DNA from 3 places in the Allobosea sp. UC22_33 genome. Region 3 is predicted to be linked to each of the others. Evidence: riboswitches for the same ligand, from Rfam matches in the RefSeq annotation. Region 3 holds a riboswitch; each other region holds the start of a gene.
The links. A riboswitch is a leader RNA that binds a small molecule or an ion and turns the genes downstream of it on or off. The one in region 3 is predicted to bind cobalamin.

Region 1 (5,722 bases), 1.2 Mb from region 3:
GCCGTCGAGCACGAAATCACCGCCTTCGCGGGCGGAGAAGGCGGTGGTGGTGACGATCAGCGCCGGCTTGCGTGTCGCGATCAGCGCGGCGAGCTCGGCCGTAACGGCGGGGTCCTTGAGGCTGGTCAACGCGAGCGGGAGCGCGGCGAGGCCGCGCGATGCGAGCGTGGTCGCGATGGCTTCGCCCATGGCGGTGTCGCCAGCCGCGACGCCGGAGCGATAAAGCAGGATCGGGACGAGCGGCTTGTCGGGGGGCAGTGCGGCGAGCGCCTCGCGCCAGGGCAGGGGAGTGTCGCTGGGGCCGAGCGCGAAGAATGATGGGAGTGGGAGGGGAGCAAAGCGACCCGCTTCGTTCTTCTCCCCTTGGGGGAGAAGGTGGCCCGGCGAAGCCGGGTCGGATGAGGGTTGAATCTCTGTCAGATAAAGCCTTATCCGCCCCAGCAATCGCCGCATGTTCTCGGCGCCGCCACCGGCCTGAAAATAGGCCAGCAGCTCGTCCGCGAATTCAGCCGGCACCGTGGCATGCTCGCCGAGCCGGGGATCGTCGCGCTCGTCGCCGGGCAGGATCGCGAGCGGAATGCCCCGCTCGCGACAGGCGATGCCGAACTGCTCAATGCCATAGCGCCAATAGTCGAGCCCGCCGAGGCAGCGCAGCAGCACGAAGCGGCATTGCGCCGCCGTCTTCTCGATCAGGAAATCGACCGAGAGCGGGTGCTTCAAGCGTCGGAGCGGCGCGAGGCGGACGGATAGGCTTCGTCCGTCATGCTCGCCCTTGTGGCGAGCATCCACGCCTTGAGCATCGTCCTCGCCGAAAGGAGACGTGGATGGTCGGGACGCGCCCGACCATGACGACAAAGGTTCCGCATGCGTACGGGCCGCCGCCGCCAGCGCCGAAAGGTCGCTGTCGGTGAAGGACAGGACGAGCACATCTCCCGGCGGCAGGGCGAGATCGACTGCGTCTTCGCCGTCGTCGAGCCTGATCTCGCTGGTTGGGAGAAGGTGCATCGGCCGATGTTACGCCCCCGCGAGAGCCGCTTCCACGGCCTTGAGATCGAAGCCCTTGAGGCCGATCACGGTGAGGCGCCCGTCGCGCGCTTCGCTCGCGCCCCAGGCCCGGTCGAAGTGATGGCCGACGCGCCGGCCCACGCCCTGCACGACGAGCCGCATCGGCTTGCCCGGCACGGCGGTGAAGCCCTTCAGCCGCAGCACGCCCTCGGCCTCGGCCGCCCTGGCGACGCGCGCCGTGAGCTCCTCGGGTGACAAGCCGGCCGGGAGCGGGACGGCGACCGAGTCGAAATCGTCATGGTCGTGGTCATGCTCGCCCTCGCCGTGATGCGAGGGGCGGGCGGCGAGATCGCTCTCGGCAGCGGCACCGAGGCCGACGATCAGCGCCGGCTCGACCTTGCCATGGGAGGTCTCGACGATCTTGATCGCCTTGGGCAGATGCTCGGCGATCTCGGCCTTGACGCGGGCGCGGCCGGCCTCGTCGACGAGATCGCTCTTGTTGAGCAGGATCAGGTCGGCGCAGAGGATCTGGTCCTCAAACACCTCTTCCAGCGGGTTGTCGTGATCGACCGAGGCGTCGGCAGCCTTCTGCGCGGCAAGCGCCTCGGGATCATCGGCGAACTGGCCCTCGGCCACCGCCGGGCCGTCGACCACCGCGATGACGCCGTCGACGGTGACCCGCGAGCGGATCGCCGGCCAGTTGAAGGCCTGGACCAGCGGCTTCGGCAGGGCGAGGCCGGAGGTCTCGATCAGGATGTGCTCGGGCGGGTTCGGCCGGTTGAGCAGCTTTTCCAGCGCCGGCACGAAATCATCGGCGACGGTGCAGCAGATGCAGCCGTTCGGCAGCTCGACCACGTCCTCGTCGCTGCAGCCGGCGATGCCGCAGCCCTTCAGGAATTCGCCGTCGAAGCCGAGATCGCCGAACTCGTTGACGAGCACGGCGAGCTTCTTGCCCTGCGCGTTCTCGAGGAGATGGCGCACCAGCGTCGTCTTCCCGGCGCCGAGGAAGCCGGTGATGATCGTGCAAGGGACCTTGCCCAGGTTCGTATTCTGCGGAGCGTTCATGATGTCATCCTTGCTGGCGCGCCGGCAAAGGCGGCACGCGCGCGACCACGCCCTTGCGGAAGGACTGGGGCCGCTCTTTCCAGGGAACGATGCCGTTGGCGCTGGCGGCATAGGCCTCCGCCGCGCCGACGATCTCGTCGAGATGGGTGTCGGTGTCGAGATCGCCGATCAGATAGGTCCATTTGCCATCGGCGCTTAGCGCGATGGTGCAGGGCCGCTTGCAGACGGCGAGGCATTCGACGGGCAGCACGGGGATCGTGCTGCCCTTGGCTGCGAGCTGCGCGGCGAGGCGCTCGGCCAGCGCCAGTCCCGGTTGGTCGTAACCCTCCGGGAGATCGGCGCGGGCGCGGCGGCAGGCCGTGCAGACATGGATGGTGAGGTCGCCCTCGGACATGGCTTGCCTCAGGCTTCAGCGGCCCGGCGGCTCGCCCAGGGCCAGAGCACGCCGACCATGAAGGCAGTGGCGAGCCAGAGCGCGGCCTGGATGCCGAGCGAGAGCGACGCGAAATGCGCGGCGACCTCGGCCGGAACCTTGCTCTCCGGCGCGGCCGGGTGCGGGGCGCCGACGACATGCGGCAGCAGGATCAGGACGATGGCCACAAGCTTGAGCCAGGGCTGCTCGAAGCGCAGGAACAGGAACAGTCCGATCGCGGTGGCGATGGCGGTCCAGAGCCACCAGAGCTGGCGCTGCTCCAATGCAGCGGAGGCAGCGCCCGGCAGTTCGGGAGCCAGTCCCATCGCCGGCGCGAGCCCGAGCGCGAGAAAGCCGCAGGCACCCCAGACGAGCGCGCTGCGCTGGTCGATCCTGTCACCGGCCGCGATCATGCCGGCGAGCAGCAAGCCTGCGAAGCCGATCGCGGTCGCGATCGTCACGGCGCTGGTGAAGAGCGTCCGCTGGAGGCCATCCTGCGGCTTCCATTCGGCATGGTCGTGGCCGGGCGCATCGCCGGCCGGGCCATGCGCCAGGATGAGTTTCGCCTCGCCGTCGAAGGCGGCGAGCGTCGGCGCTTTCAGCGCGAGCGCCGCCTCATAGGTCTCGGCCTTGAGGATCAGCGGGGTGGTGGTGACATTCTGCAGGGCGGCGACGATCAAGCCAGCCAGAAGCCCGGCCAGAATGCTGACCGTGAGAACACGCGTGACCATGGGTGCTTTCCCTCAGTGGCAGGGAAAGGCGAGGCCGTGGCGGGTATCGTGCGCGGCGTTGTGGACGTCGGTCGAGGCCGCGAAGCCGGTCGTGTAGATCAGCGCGATGCCGATCACGAGCGCGGCGGTAACCGCCTTGACGCGTTCCGAAACGCTGAGTTTGGGGGTGGAAACCGAAACGGTGTTCATATGCGTTCTCCGTGGCCGCCCCGCCGGCAGCCGGTTGGATCTCTGCGGGTCGACGGCAGGTCTCCTGGCTCGCGGACTTCGCGCCCTTTGCCGCCTTCCCGGAGCGAGCGCTCCAGTGGCCGATGGCGAAGGACATCCGCTTACAGTTGCGGGGGCAGCCGCGGCATTGGGCAAAGCAAGCCCGCACCGCGTTCCCTTTTCACCTCCTCGCGGAGGCACCGTCAGCGACGATCATTAGCCTTCGTCGTGCTGCTGTGCAATGCAGACGCTCCACTCCTTGCGAACCTTGATCTCGGAGAGCCGCGTAGCGGCGTTTCGCGCGATGGGGCTCGGGAACATGGCGAATGGTATGCCTCGGGAAATGCGTCATCTCACCCTCGTCCTGGGCGGCGCGCGCTCGGGCAAGAGCCGCTATGCCGAAGGGCTGATCGAAACGCTGCCCGCGCCCTGGGCCTATATCGCCACCGCTCAGGCCTATGACGACGAGATGCGGGAGCGGATCGCCACGCACCGCGCGCGCAGGCCGTCCGGCTGGGATACGGTCGATGCTCCGCTCGACCTTCCCGAGGCGATCGCTGCGATGCCCGCCGGTCGGCCGGTTCTCGTCGATTGCCTGACGCTTTGGCTGACCAACCTCATCCTGGCCGAGCGCGACACCGTCGCTGCCACGACGGCTCTCATCTCTACCTGTGAGCGGGTTTTTGGCCCGCTCGTGCTGGTCGGCAACGAGGTCGGCCTCGGCATCGTGCCGGATAATGCGCTCGCCCGCCGCTTCCGCGACGAGGCTGGACGATTGCATCAGGCGCTTGCCGCGCGCGCCGGCCGCGTGGTCTTCATGGTCGCCGGATTGCCGATGCAGGTGAAGTGACACGAGCGAAGTGATGACCGATACCGATGACGCCGCCCGCCACAAGGCGAAGATGGAGAAGCGCAAGGCGGTGCAGGACGCCGAGGTCGCCTCCAAGACGGTCGAGAAGGGCCTTCTCATCGTCAATACCGGCCCCGGCAAGGGCAAGTCGACCGCGGCTTTCGGGCTGATCCTGCGCGCGCTCGGCCATGGCTGGCGCATCGGCGTGGTGCAGTTCATCAAGGGCGCCTGGTCGACCGGCGAGCGTCGGGCGCTCGAAGCCTTTGGCGATCAGGTGAGCTGGCACAGCATGGGCGAGGGCTTCACCTGGGAGACGCAGGACAAGGCCCGCGACATCGCCGCCGCCGAGCGCGCCTTCGCCAAGGCCAGGGAGCTGATGGCCGATCCGGAGATCAGATTGCTGGTGCTGGACGAGCTCAACATCGCCCTGCGCTACGATTACCTGCCGCTCGCGGAGGTCGTCGCGACACTGTCTGCCCGCAGGCCTGACCTGCACGTCGTGGTCACGGGCCGCAATGCCAAGCCGGAGCTGATCGAGGCGGCCGATCTCGTCACCGAGATGACGCTGGTGAAGCATCACTTTGCGGCCGGCGTGAAGGCGCAGCTGGGGATCGAGTTCTAGCAGGCTGCCTCGCCGGCTGCCGGTCCTTTGCCGCAGAACGAACGCGAACGGCCCTCGCGCGTTCATGCCCTCGATCATCGTTTTCGGGGGTGGGCCATGAGTGGTTTTCTGTGGGGAGAGCTGGATCTGCTGCTCAGGCTGCTGGCCGGGATGGCGGCCGGCATCGTCGTCGGCTGGGAACGGACCAACAAGCAGCGTGCGGCCGGGATCCGCACCTTCGGTCTGGTCGGGCTTGGCACGGCCGCCGCGGCGACGATCTTCAGCGAACCGAACGAATCTGACGCCGCCAGCCGCGTCGTCCAGGGCGTGTTGACCGGGATCGGCTTCCTGGGCGCGGGCGTCATTGTTCTGCGCCGCGGCCATGCGACGCCGACGGGATTGACCACGGCGGCCGCCATATGGGTCACGGCCGCGCTCGGCTGCGCCGCCGGCCTCGGCGATCATGCGATCGTGCTGTCGGCCACGCTCCTCGCGCTCGTCCTGCTCGTCATCGATCACTCGGTCGAGCGTCGGGCCGGCCGCGGCGGGGCGGCCCGAACCGGCGAGGCGCCGCCTTCCTGAGGGCTGCGCTGGTCCGCGGCGCGACATCAGGAAGCGCAAAGGCATGTTGTAGGCGATCTGAGCCTCCGGTTGCTCCGCGTCGCTGCGGGCCCCAACCGCCGTCTCTTGACGGCGGCAAGACATCTCTTCAAATTGAATCCGAATTCAAATTCAATTTCGAGATCGCCCATGACCGGCCTTCAGCCGAAACAGCCGCGCAAGGCCGGCAAGCGCGAGGCGATCCTCGCTGCCGCGCGCGGCATCGTCGCGGAGGTCGGCTTCCATGAGAC
Region 2 (5,722 bases), 1.3 Mb from region 3:
CAGATGTCGTCGACGAAGACCAATTCCGTAGCGTCAGGCGGCGGACGGCCCTGGTGGCTCGGGCTCGCCATCATGGTCATGGGCGCGCTTTGGCTCAACGGCGCGCGCAGCATCGCCTCGACCACCAACTATGTCGGCGTCGGGCCGGCGGCGATCGTGCTCGCCGTCGGGCTCGGCCTCGTCCTGCTCGGCTTCCTGCTGATCGTGCAGGCGCTGAAGGGACAGCTCGCGCCACCCAGTGAGGACGAGGAAGAGGCGCCGTTCTCGCGCCCCGCCTTCCTGATGGCGCTGGCCGGCGTCGGCGTGCCCTTGCTGACCATCCGCTGGTTCGGTTTTCCCTTCAGCGCGATGCTGGCCTTCACGCTCGTGACCCATGCCTTCGGCTCGCGCCGGACTGCCCTCGATCTCGCGATCGGCGCGCTGATCGCCAGCCTCGCCTGGTTCGGCTTTTCCCGCCTCGGCATCAGCCTTGGCCCATTCTTTCCGCTGCTGGGCTAGAGCATGGACATCCTGAACCAGTTGCTTGGCGGGTTCGCGGTTGCCTTGCAGCCGATGAACCTGTTCTGGGCCTTCATCGGCTGCGGCCTCGGCACGGCGGTCGGCGTCCTGCCCGGCATCGGTCCCGCGCTGACCATCGCGCTGCTCCTGCCCGTCACCGCGCAGGTCAACCCGGCCTCCGCCTTTATCATGTTCGCCGGCATCCTCTACGGCGCGCTCTATGGCGGCTCGACCACCTCGATCCTGCTGAACACGCCGGGCGAGAGCGGCTCGGTGATGACGGCGCTCGAAGGCAACCGCATGGCCCGTCGCGGTCGCGGTGCCGCGGCACTGGCGACGGCCGCGATCGGCTCCTTCGTCGCTGGCACGATCGGCACGCTGGCGTTGACCTTCCTCGCGCCGGCCATTGCCGAGCTCGCCTTCGTCTTCGGCCCCGAGGATTATTTTGCGCTGATGATGCTGTCCTTCACCTCGGTCGCCGTGGTGATGGGGCGCTCGATGGTGCGCGGCTTCGCCGCCCTGTTCTTCGGGCTCGCGCTCGGGACGATCGGCATCGATACCCAGACCGGCCAGACCCGCATGGTCTTCGGCACGCTCGAACTGCTCGACGGCATCTCCTTCACCGTCGTTCTGGTCTCGCTCTTCGCGATCGGCGAGACCCTCTATGTCGCAAGCCGGCACAGCGCCGCGCCGGCCGCGATCAATCCGCTCTCCGGCGGCAGCTGGATGACCAAGCAGGACTGGAAGCGCTCCTGGAAACCCTGGCTGCGCGGCAGCGTCATCGGCTTCCCGATCGGTGCGCTGCCGGCGGGCGGCACGGAAATCCCGACCTTCCTGTCCTATGCACTGGAGCGCCGCCTGACCAAGCATCCGGAGGAGTTCGGGCAGGGCGCGATCGAGGGCGTCGCCGGGCCCGAGGCCGCCAACAACGCGGCGGCGGCCGGCATCCTCGTGCCGCTGCTGACGCTCGGCCTGCCCTCGACGGCGACGGCGGCCGTGCTCCTTGCCGCCTTCCAGAATTACGGGCTCCAGCCTGGCCCGCTGCTCTTCGCGACCAATCCCGACCTACTCTGGGGCCTGATTGCCTCGCTCTATATCGGCAACGTCATCCTGCTGATCCTCAACCTGCCGCTGGTCGGCATCTGGGTCAGGCTGCTGCTGATCCCCCGGCACTACATCTATGGCGGCATCGTCGTCTTCGCGATGGTCGGCGTCTGGGGCCTCTCGACCTCCTGGATGGACCTTGCGCTGATGGGCGGCCTCGGCCTCGTCGGCTATGTCGCGCGGGTCCACGACTTCCCGATCGCGCCGGCCCTGATCGGGCTGATTCTCGGCCCGCAGGCGGAAATCCAGCTTCGGCGCGCGCTCGCCGTCAGCCAGGGCGACTGGAGCGTGCTGGTCGGCACGCCGATCGCGGCGACGCTGCTCGCGATTGCGGCGCTGGTCCTGATCGTGCCGCCTTTGCTCGCCTACCGTCGCCGTCGCGCCGAGGCCGTGGGGCAATCGGCCGCTGCTGCCGGCTGAACCGGGTCAGCGCTTCCCACCGCTCCGCCGCTTGCCCGGCTGGGCGCTCTCGCTTGCGGAGAGCGCAGCCTGCAAGGCGGTGCGCGCCGCACGGATATGACGGCGCATCAAAATCTCGGCGAGTTCGCCATCGCGATGGCTGATCGCTTCGGTGATCCGCATATGCTCGCCCCAGGCCTCGCGGCCTCGCCCCGGCACGGTGGAGTGCAGGCGCCGGCACAGACGCAGGCGCGGATAGAACTGCTCGCAGAGCAGTTCGGCCAGGATCGGGTTGCCGCTGCCCTTGGCAATGCGGCGGTGGAAATCCGCCTCGGGCTCGTCCTGGAGATAGGCGCCCATCGGATTGCGCTCGATCTCGCCGCGATGGCCCCGGACCAGCGCGTCCAGCGCCGCGATCTCGGCCTCGCTCATGCTTTCGGCCGCGAGGCGGGCGGCCATGCCCTCGGTCGCCTCGCGCACGTCGAGCAGGGCGAGGAACTCGGCCGCGCTCGGCTCGGCGACGCGGGCGCCCTGGTTGGCGACGTAGGTGACGAGCCCACGCTCCTGCAGACGCCGGATCGCCTCGCGCACCGGCGCGCGGCTGACGCCGAAACGGCGCGCGATCGCAGGCTCGCTCAACTTGGCGCCGGGCGCGATCTCTCCGGAGACGATGGCGAAGGAGAGATCATCGTAGAGTTTGACGGTGACGCCCACGCTCGCGGGGGGCAAAGTCTCGGCCAGCATCGAGCGGGTGCCTATCTGCTTCTGATCGACGGAGTATAGCGCAGCCGCCGCGATTGCCGAGCCTGTTCATGGCCGCGATCGCGATACGGCAGCCGTTTGACGTCGCCACTTTTTCGCCCTACTCGGGAAACCGACGGTTCCCTCACGGGATCAAAAGGGAACGCGGTGCGGGTGGCGAGCCACCCCATGCCGCGGCTGCCCCCGCAACTGTAAGCGGCGAGCCTTTCGCCATACGCCACTGGGGCCTCGGACCTGGGAAGGCGGTGAAAGGCACAGACCCGCGAGCCAGGAGACCTGCCGTCAGCCGTGGTCACACGCGGACACGTTCGGCCGGGGTGCGCCGATCGCGGATTCGACTGTTCGCCGTCTTTCGAGCGGCTGATGGGAGATCGCGTTCGCGGTGACGTGCCACTGACGTCAACGCCCGAGGTCTCCATCGTGAACGTTTTCTCCCCGGCCGCCGGATGCGGCCGCCTGCTGTTGTCCGCTTCCTGCCTTGCCATCCTGGCCTCCGCTGGCCCGGCTTTTGCCCAGAACGCGCCCGCCACCGTGGCGCTCGACGAGATCGTCGTCAGCGCCACGGGAACGCCGACCCCGGCGCGCGAGATCGCCAGTTCCGTCACGGTGATCACCGCGAAGGAGATCGAGCAGCAGCAGCGCCGCACTCTGCCGCAGGCGCTGGCCGCCGTGCCCGGCCTCAACATCGTGCAGACCGGCGGGCCGGGCGGCCTGACCTCGGTCTTCATGCGCGGCACCAACTCCAACCACGTCAAGAATTCTGATCGACGGCATCGAGGCCAATGATCCCTCGGCGCCGAACCGTGCCTTCGATTTCGGCTCGATGCTGACCGAGGATATCGAACGCATCGAGGTGCTGCGGGGCCCGCAGAGCGGCCTCTACGGCGCCAATGCGATCGGCGGGGTCATCTCGGTGACCACGAAGCGCGGCGAAGGCCCGCCGAAGATGACGGCGCGCGTCGAGGCGGGCTCGCATGGCACATTCAGCCAGTCCGCCGGCTTCAGCGGGGGCGATGCGCGCTTCAACTATGCCTTCAACGCCAGCCATTTCCGGGCCGACGGAACCGAGGTGACGCCGCCGAACCTCGTGCCGCCCGGCCGCCGGATCAATCCGAACATCTTCGACAATTACAGCTATTCGGGGCGCCTCGGCTTCGCGCTGACGGACACGCTGACGCTGAACTGGGTCGGTCGCTACCAGGACGGCCAGCTGCGCTATACCGGCGATACCGGCTTCCCGAGCAAGCCCTCGCCCTATCGCTCCCTGCAAAACTATGCGCAGGCCTTCACCCGTGGCGAAGTGGTCTGGGACCCGCTTAGTGGGCGCTTCGTCAATACCTTCGGCGTCTCCTATTCGCGGCAGGACAGGGGAACGCGCTCGGCGTCCGCGGTAACCGGCCTGCTCGGCCTGCCCAACCAGAGCCTCGGCGAGCGCACCAAGCTCGACTGGCGCGGCAATCTCGAGATCACCAAGGGCCACAACCTGATCGCGGGCCTGCAATATGAGCGCGAGCGGCTCGACACCACGAGCCTGATCGCCTCGAACGGCAACAAGGCCGCCTATCTCGAATACCAGGGCAATATCGAGGATCGCTATTTCCTGGCGGCCAATATTCGCCACGACCATGACGACAGCTATGGCGGCCACACGACCTACCGCGTCGCGCCGGCCGTCATCATTCCCGGCACGCAGACCAAGCTGAAGGCGAGCTACGGCACCGGCTTCAAGGCGCCGACGCTGAGCGAACTCTTCATCGACTACCGCCCCGGCTACAACTTCTTCGGCAACCCGAACCTGAAGCCCGAGGAAAGCCGCGGCTGGGATCTCGGCTTCGAGCAGCCGCTCTTCGACAAGCGCCTGCAACTCGGCGCGACATGGTTCCAGAACGATATCGAGAACCTGATCGTCACCAACACCAGGCGCGATTCCTACGCCAATATCGGCAAGGCCAGGACGAAGGGCGTCGAAGCCTTCGCCGCGCTGGAAATCTCGCCGCAGTTCCGCATCCGCGCCGACTACACCTTCACCCTCGCCAAGGACGAGGTCGCCAGGCAGGAACTGCTGCGCCGGCCGCGCCACAAGGCGAGCATGACCGCGACCTGGACGCCGACCGACAAGCTCAGCCTCTCGGCGACGCTGATCCATATCGGTTCATGGGTCGACGGCAACCGCGACTTCTCGGTCCCGCGCATGCGGGCGAAGGGCGCGACGCTGGTCAATCTCGCCGCCGAATACAAGGCGACCGACAAGGTGACGGTGTTCGGGCGGGTCGATAACCTCTTCGACAAGCGCTGGGAGAATCCGGTCGGCTTCCTCGTGCCGGGCCTCGGCGTCTTCGGCGGTATCAAGGTGGCCATCGGCGGATGACGTTTCCTCGGGTCCTGCGGCTCCTGCGCGGAGCCTGCCTGATCGCCGTCGCGCTCTCGGGCGCGATGGCATCCGGCTCGGCCGCTATGGAGCGGCCCGCACGCATCGTCTCGCTCAACATGTGCACGGACGAACTCGTGCTGCGTCTGGCCGAACCCGCACGCATCGCTTCGGTGACATGGCTGTCGCAGGACCCGCGCAACGCCAATATGGCACAGGTCGCACGCCGTATCCCCGCCAATCACGGCCTCGCCGAAGAGGTGCTGGGCTTCAAACCCGATCTCGTCGTCGCCGGCACTTACACGACCCGCGCCACGGTTTCGCTGCTCGGGCGCGTCGGCGTCGGCGTCAGGGAATTCGGCGTTCCCCGCAATCTCGCGGAGATGAAGACGCAGATCGCCGAGATGGCCGATCTGCTCGGCGAGCCCGCGCGCGGGCAGGCGCTGCTCGCCGAAATCGAACAACGCCTTCAGGCGCTCGCGGCGCGCCGCGTCGACAGGCCGTTGCGGGCGATCGTGCTGCGCCCCAGCGGTTTCACGGTCGGCCGCGGTTCGCTCGTCGACGAAATCCTGACCCGTGCCGGCCTCATCA
Region 3 (5,722 bases):
TCGATTTCGCCGATACCGGCCGCCGCGCCGCCGAACTGCTGCTGAAGCTGATGGCCGGCGGTATCCGGCCCGTCGCCGCCCGCGTCGTCATCCCGGCCCTGGTGCGCGGCGACGAGCTCATCACCAAGACCGGCTGCTATGGCGAGCTTCTCGCCGAATGCCGCCGGCTGGAGGAGGAGGGGCGGGCGCTCGCGGCCGGCATCATGATCGGCAACCCCTTCACCGACGTGCCCGAGCTCTGCTCGCAGGTGCTGATCCTCACCGATGGCGACAGGGAGACGGCCGAGCGCGAGGCGGTCCGGCTCGCCGAGGAGTTCTGGCCCTTGCGCTTCCGCATGCAAGGCAAGCTCGTCCCGCTTGACCGCGCCATCGCCCAGGCCCGCAGCATCGACGGCCCGGTGATCTTCACCGATGCCGCCGACGCGACCTCCTCCGGCGCCTCGGGCGACAGCAACGCCATCCTCGCCGCTTTGCGCGAGGCCGGCTATGGCAAGCGCGTGCTGGCCCAGATCGTCGATGCGCCGGCAGCGGCAGCCGCCCACAAGGCCGGCGTCGGCGCCACGATCGAGGTCGCGCTCGGCGGCTCGATCGATCCCGCGCGCTTCCCACCGATGCCGGTGAAAGCCAAGGTCAAGCTGCTCTCCGATGGCGAAGCCGCGCTGGAGACGATGAAGGCACCGCTCAGTGCCGGGCCGACCGCCGTGCTGACCTGGGACAATGTCACCGTCGTCGTGATGAGCCGGTCGGTCAGCCTGTTCGACCGCGCGATGTACTACGCCAACGGTATCGACCCGACCGATTTCGACCTGATCGTGGTGAAGTCGCCCCACACCGAATTCCGCATGTTCGACCAGTGGTGCGCGCGGAATTTCAACATCGACGCGCCCGGCGCGACATCCGCCAACCTGAAGAGCCTCGGCCACACCATCTGCGCCCGGCCGATCTACCCGCTCGACGAGGGCGTCACCTTCGCGCCCCGCGCCACGATCTACGAACTGTGAGGAGAGGACCCGTGCCCAGGATCGAGGCCGTCGATTTCTTCTATCTCGCCATGCCCGTCGTCACTGACGAGGCCGATGGCAGCCAGGATGCGCTTCTGGTCAGGGTCGCCGCCGGCGGCCATGTCGGCTGGGGCGAATGCGAGGCGGCGCCATTGCCCTCCATCGCCGCCTTCATCTGCCCGATGTCGCATGGCGTCTGCCGGCCGGTGGCCGATTCCGTGCTCGGCCAGAATCTGGAGAGCCCGGAGGACATCGCCCGCATCGCGGCGGCCGTCGCCTATAACTCGATGGACCTGCTGCAGGCGCCGCATACCTTCTCCGGCGTCGAGATGGCGCTCTGGGACATCCTCGGCAAGATGCGCTCCGAGCCGGTCTGGCGCCTGCTCGGATACGCGAAAAGCCACCCCAAGACGCCCTATGCCTCGGTCCTCTTCGGCGACACGGCGCAGGAGACCCTCGAACGCGCCCGCGATGCGCGGAAGCGCAGCTTCCGCGCCGCCAAGTTTGGCTGGGGGCCGATCGGGCGCGGCAGCGTCGAGGCCGATGCCGAGCATTTCGTCGCAGCCCGCGAGGGGTTGGGGCAGGACGGCATCCTGCTGGTCGATACCGGACAGATCTTCATCGAGGATGTCGCGCGCGCCGCCGCCCGCTTGCCGGCGATGGAGAAGGCCAACGCGCTCTGGTTCGAGGAGCCCTTCCACGCCAGCGCGCTCGAAGCCTATGGCGCCCTCGCGAAGCGCAGCCCCAAGGTCCGTTTGGCCGGCGGGGAGGGCGCCCATAACGAGTCGATGGCCCGACAGCTCATCGATTATGGCGGCATCGGCTATGTCCAGATCGATTGCGGCCGGATCGGCGGCATCGGCCCGTCCAAGGCGGTGGCGGATTATGCGGTCGCCAAGGGCGTGACCTTCGTCAACCACACCTTCACCTCGCATCTGGCGCTCTCGGCCTCGCTCCAGCCCTATGCCGGCCTGGCCGATCACGAGATCTGCGAATATCCGGCGATGCCGAAGCCGCTCGCGACCGCGATCTCCGCCAACCATCTGGAGCGCGACGCGAACGGGCAGGTCGCCGCCCCCGATGCGCCCGGCCTCGGCATCGAGGTCGCGACGACCGCATTGCGCGGCTACCTTCAGGAGGTCGAGATATCCGTGGGCGGCAAGCGGCTCTACAGCACGCCGAGCCTCTGACACGATGTCCGCTTGACGCAGCGCCGCACCCTTATAGGGTGGGCGCCGATCGAGGTTCTCCGGGTTGCTCCCGGAGCTAAGAGGGAATTCGGTGCTGCGCGCCACGCGCAAATGCCGAGGCTGCCCCCGCAACTGTAAGCGGCGAGCTCTCCACCCATCGTCCACTGGCGCCAGACGCGCCGGGAAGGCCGGGCGGAACAGGCATCGACCCGCGAGCCAGGAGACCTGCCCCGGTCGTTGAAGACGTCTTTCGGACGGGGTGTTCCGAAGCCTGTGTGTCGATGGCGACCCTTGCGGCCAGCCTCCCGCCCCACATGCCCAAAGCTGCCCCGGCCGTCATCTCGGGGAGCGATGAAACTCATGTTCACGAAGACCACCACTCAGGCCGCTCAGCGCGGCTTGACGGCTGCCTGCCGCGCACTCTATCAGAAATGCAACATTGTTACATTTCGGATAGCCTCGATGCCGGCTGCGCGCCCGTTGAATCACCTGTTCCGCCTCTCGGCCGCCGCGCTGTTCGGAGCTCTCGCCGCAGGCACGGCCAGCGCGGCGCCGACCAAATATCCGCTGACGCTGGAGAATTGCCGCGAAACGATCACCTTCAACGCCGCGCCCAAGCGCGTTGTCGCGATCGGCCAGACGCAGACCGAAATTCTCTATGCGCTCGGCCTCGGCGACCGCGTCGTCGGCACGGCGGTCTGGTTTTCGCCGGTGGCCAAGCCCTATGAGGCGGTCAATGCCAAGGTGAAGCGCCTCGCCGACAACGATCCGAGCTTCGAGGCCGTGCTGGCGCAGGAGCCCGATCTCGTCACCGCGATGTTCGAATGGCATGTCGGGCCCAACGGCATCGTCGGCAAGCGCGACCAGTTCGCCAAGGTGAAGGTGCCGAGTTACGTTTCGCCGACCGATTGCGTCGGCAAGGATAATTCCGGCGCCGGCGACGGCGTGCGCACGCAGATGTTCACGATGGAGCTGGTCTATCGCAACATCCGCGAGTTCGGCGAAATCTTCGATGTCGCCGACCGGGCCGACAAGCTTATCGCAGAGCTCAAGGCGCGCGAGGACAAGGCGGTCGGGCAGGTCGCCAAGCTGAAGGCGCAGGACGTGCCGGTCGTCGTCTGGTTCTCCAGCAAGGACATCAAGGGCGACGGTTTCATGGCCGGCAAGAACGGCGTGCCCGCCTATATCCTGTCGAAGCTCGGCGCCCGCAACATCATCGCGACCAACGAGGAATGGCCGCTGGTGGGCTGGGAAAGCATCGCCGCCGCCAATCCGGCCGTGATCGTCACCGTGAAGATGGATCGCCGCCGCTTCCCGGCCGACGATATCGAGAAGAAGCTGGAGTTCCTGAAGACCGACCCGGTCGCCAGCAAGCTCGACGCCGTGAAGAATGGCCGCATCGTCATCATGGATGTCGGCGCGACCCGCGCCGGGCTCGACACGGTCGACGGCATCGAGACGCTCGCCAAGGCGATCGCCGGCTTCGGGATCTCGCGTTGAGCCACGCCGCCCATGGGCCGAACTGGCCGGCGCGGATCGGCATCGCGCTGGCCTCGCTGCTGGCGCTGACCTTCTCGGTCGCGCTGGCGGTGACGATCGGCGAGATGCGCATCCCGCTCGACACGGCCCTGAAGGCGCTCGGCAACGGGCTGTTCGATCTCGACTTCCCTGTCAGCGCGATCCAGCAAGGCGTGATCTTCGATTATCGCCTGAGCCGCGCGCTGATGGCAGGCTTATGCGGCGGCGCGCTCGCCCTGTCGGGCGCGATCCTGCAGGCGCTGCTGCGCAATCCGCTGGCCGAGCCCTATATCCTCGGCATCTCGGCGGGTGCCTCGACCGGCGCCGTGGCGGTGCTCATTCTCGGAATCAGCATCGGCGGTGCCGTGCTCTCGCTCTCGGCCGGCGCCTTCATCGGCTCCTGCGCCGCGCTCGTCGTCGTCGCGCTCTTGGCAGCGGGGGCAGGGGGCGCGAGCGACCGCGTCATCCTCGCTGGCGTCGCCACCTCCCAGCTCTTCAATGCCGCGACGGCGACGATCGTGACGACGCTCGCCAGCGCCGAGCAGGCGCGGGGCGTCATGTTCTGGCTGCTCGGCAATTTCGGCGGCGTGCGCTGGCCTGACATCTGGATGGCGGCACCGGTCGCCTTCATCGGCTTCGGCATCTGCATGCTGCACGCCAAGGTGCTCGACGCCTTCGCCTTCGGCGTCGATGCCGCGGCCTCGCTCGGCGTCGCGGTGACGCGGGTGAAGGTCGTGCTCTTCGCCACGACGGCCGTGATGACGGCGGTGATGGTCTCGATCGTCGGCACGGTCGGCTTCGTCGGGCTGATCATTCCCCATGCCGCGCGCTTCCTCGTCGGCTCGGGCCATGCCCGCCTGCTGCCGGCTTGCCTCGTCATCGGCGCGATCTTCATGATCCTCGCGGATATCCTCTCCCGCGTCCTGATCCCCCAGCAGATCCTGCCCATCGGCGTGGTGACGGCCCTGTTCGGTGCCCCCGTCTTCGCGCTGATCCTCTACAGAGCCAGGAGACCGCAATGAGGAGGCCGGCATGACGCTCGCGACCCGCGAGGTCCGCTGGGGTGTCGGCGGCCGGATGATCGTCGATGGCGTGACGCTGGAAGCGGCGCCCGGTCGCGTACTCGGCCTGATCGGCCCGAACGGCTCGGGCAAATCGAGCCTGCTCCGGTTGCTCTGCCGCCTGCGCAATGTCGCGAGCGGCGTCGTCACGCTCGATGGCAACGACATCGCCGCCGTACCGCGTCGCGATCTCGCCCGCCGCCTCGCCTTCGTCGAGCAGCAGGCGACGACCGAGATCCAGCTCTCCGTCTGCGATGTCGTTCGCCTCGGCCGCACGCCGCATCGTGCTGCGCTCGCCTCCTGGAACGATGCCGACGAGGCCGCCGTCAACGAGGCGCTGGCGCGGGTCGGGCTCACCGAGCGGCACGATCAATTCTGGCACACGCTCTCAGGCGGAGAGCGTCAGCGCGTCCATATCGCCCGTGCGCTGGCGCAGGAGCCGAGCGAGCTGATCCTGGACGAGCCGACCAATCATCTCGACATCCAGCACCAGCTCTCGATCCTCAGCCTGGTCCGCCGCCTCGGCATCACCTGCATCATGGCGCTGCACGATCTGAACCTCGCCGCCATGTTCTGCGACGAGATCGCCTTGCTGCATGACGGGCGCCTGCAGGCGGCCGGCGCGCCGGAAGAGGTGCTGACGGCAGAGGCGATCCAGCGCATCTTCGGCGTCGCGGTCTCGATCCGCCCGGGAGCTTCCGGGCGCCGGCATATCGAGTACCTGATCGACGCCGAATCGCGGAAGGGCGCGCCTGGAAGCGGCTGAGGTCTCATGGTTCGTAGCGTTGGGCCTTGTTTCGGCCTCCGTGAAAACGTGATGCGTCCTGGCGCTCACCACAGGGAAGGCATGGATAGCCGGCCGTTCTTCCGAAACCCGTCCGAGGCATGTCGGACCGCGATCTTGAGCCGGAAAGGGCCCCTCGATGTCAGGGATAGCCCGGACACAGGCCTG

Region 1: it holds a riboswitch for cobalamin, as region 3 does, so the genes downstream of both, ACFJGT_RS01135 (CbtB domain-containing protein) here and ACFJGT_RS06820 (ABC transporter substrate-binding protein) in region 3, are expected to answer to the same signal.
Region 2: it holds a riboswitch for cobalamin, as region 3 does, so the genes downstream of both, ACFJGT_RS00525 (TonB-dependent receptor plug domain-containing protein) here and ACFJGT_RS06820 (ABC transporter substrate-binding protein) in region 3, are expected to answer to the same signal.

What each region holds. Positions count from the first base shown of each region.
Region 1 is NZ_CP170556.1:234,201-239,922, forward strand. Features, by position in the region: gene cobN (cobaltochelatase subunit CobN) at 1-1,005, opposite strand, end outside; gene cobW (cobalamin biosynthesis protein CobW) at 1,015-2,070, opposite strand; gene ACFJGT_RS01125 (DUF1636 domain-containing protein) at 2,075-2,464, opposite strand; gene ACFJGT_RS01130 (CbtA family protein) at 2,473-3,213, opposite strand; gene ACFJGT_RS01135 (CbtB domain-containing protein) at 3,226-3,402, opposite strand; cobalamin riboswitch at 3,439-3,640, opposite strand; gene cobU (bifunctional adenosylcobinamide kinase/adenosylcobinamide-phosphate guanylyltransferase) at 3,764-4,270, shown strand; gene cobO (cob(I)yrinic acid a,c-diamide adenosyltransferase) at 4,284-4,892, shown strand; gene ACFJGT_RS01150 (MgtC/SapB family protein) at 4,920-5,453, shown strand; gene ACFJGT_RS01155 (TetR/AcrR family transcriptional regulator) at 5,622-5,722, shown strand, end outside.
Region 2 is NZ_CP170556.1:107,417-113,138, forward strand. Features, by position in the region: gene ACFJGT_RS00510 (tripartite tricarboxylate transporter TctB family protein) at 4-498, shown strand; gene ACFJGT_RS00515 (tripartite tricarboxylate transporter permease) at 502-2,022, shown strand; gene ACFJGT_RS00520 (GntR family transcriptional regulator) at 2,029-2,745, opposite strand; cobalamin riboswitch at 2,863-3,062, shown strand; gene ACFJGT_RS00525 (TonB-dependent receptor plug domain-containing protein) at 3,184-3,549, shown strand; gene ACFJGT_RS00530 (TonB-dependent receptor plug domain-containing protein) at 3,536-5,131, shown strand; gene ACFJGT_RS00535 (ABC transporter substrate-binding protein) at 5,128-5,722, shown strand, end outside.
Region 3 is NZ_CP170556.1:1,430,827-1,436,548, forward strand. Features, by position in the region: gene ACFJGT_RS06810 (M81 family metallopeptidase) at 1-1,001, shown strand, start outside; gene ACFJGT_RS06815 (mandelate racemase/muconate lactonizing enzyme family protein) at 1,013-2,191, shown strand; cobalamin riboswitch at 2,227-2,439, shown strand; gene ACFJGT_RS06820 (ABC transporter substrate-binding protein) at 2,654-3,691, shown strand; gene ACFJGT_RS06825 (FecCD family ABC transporter permease) at 3,688-4,731, shown strand; gene ACFJGT_RS06830 (ABC transporter ATP-binding protein) at 4,742-5,536, shown strand.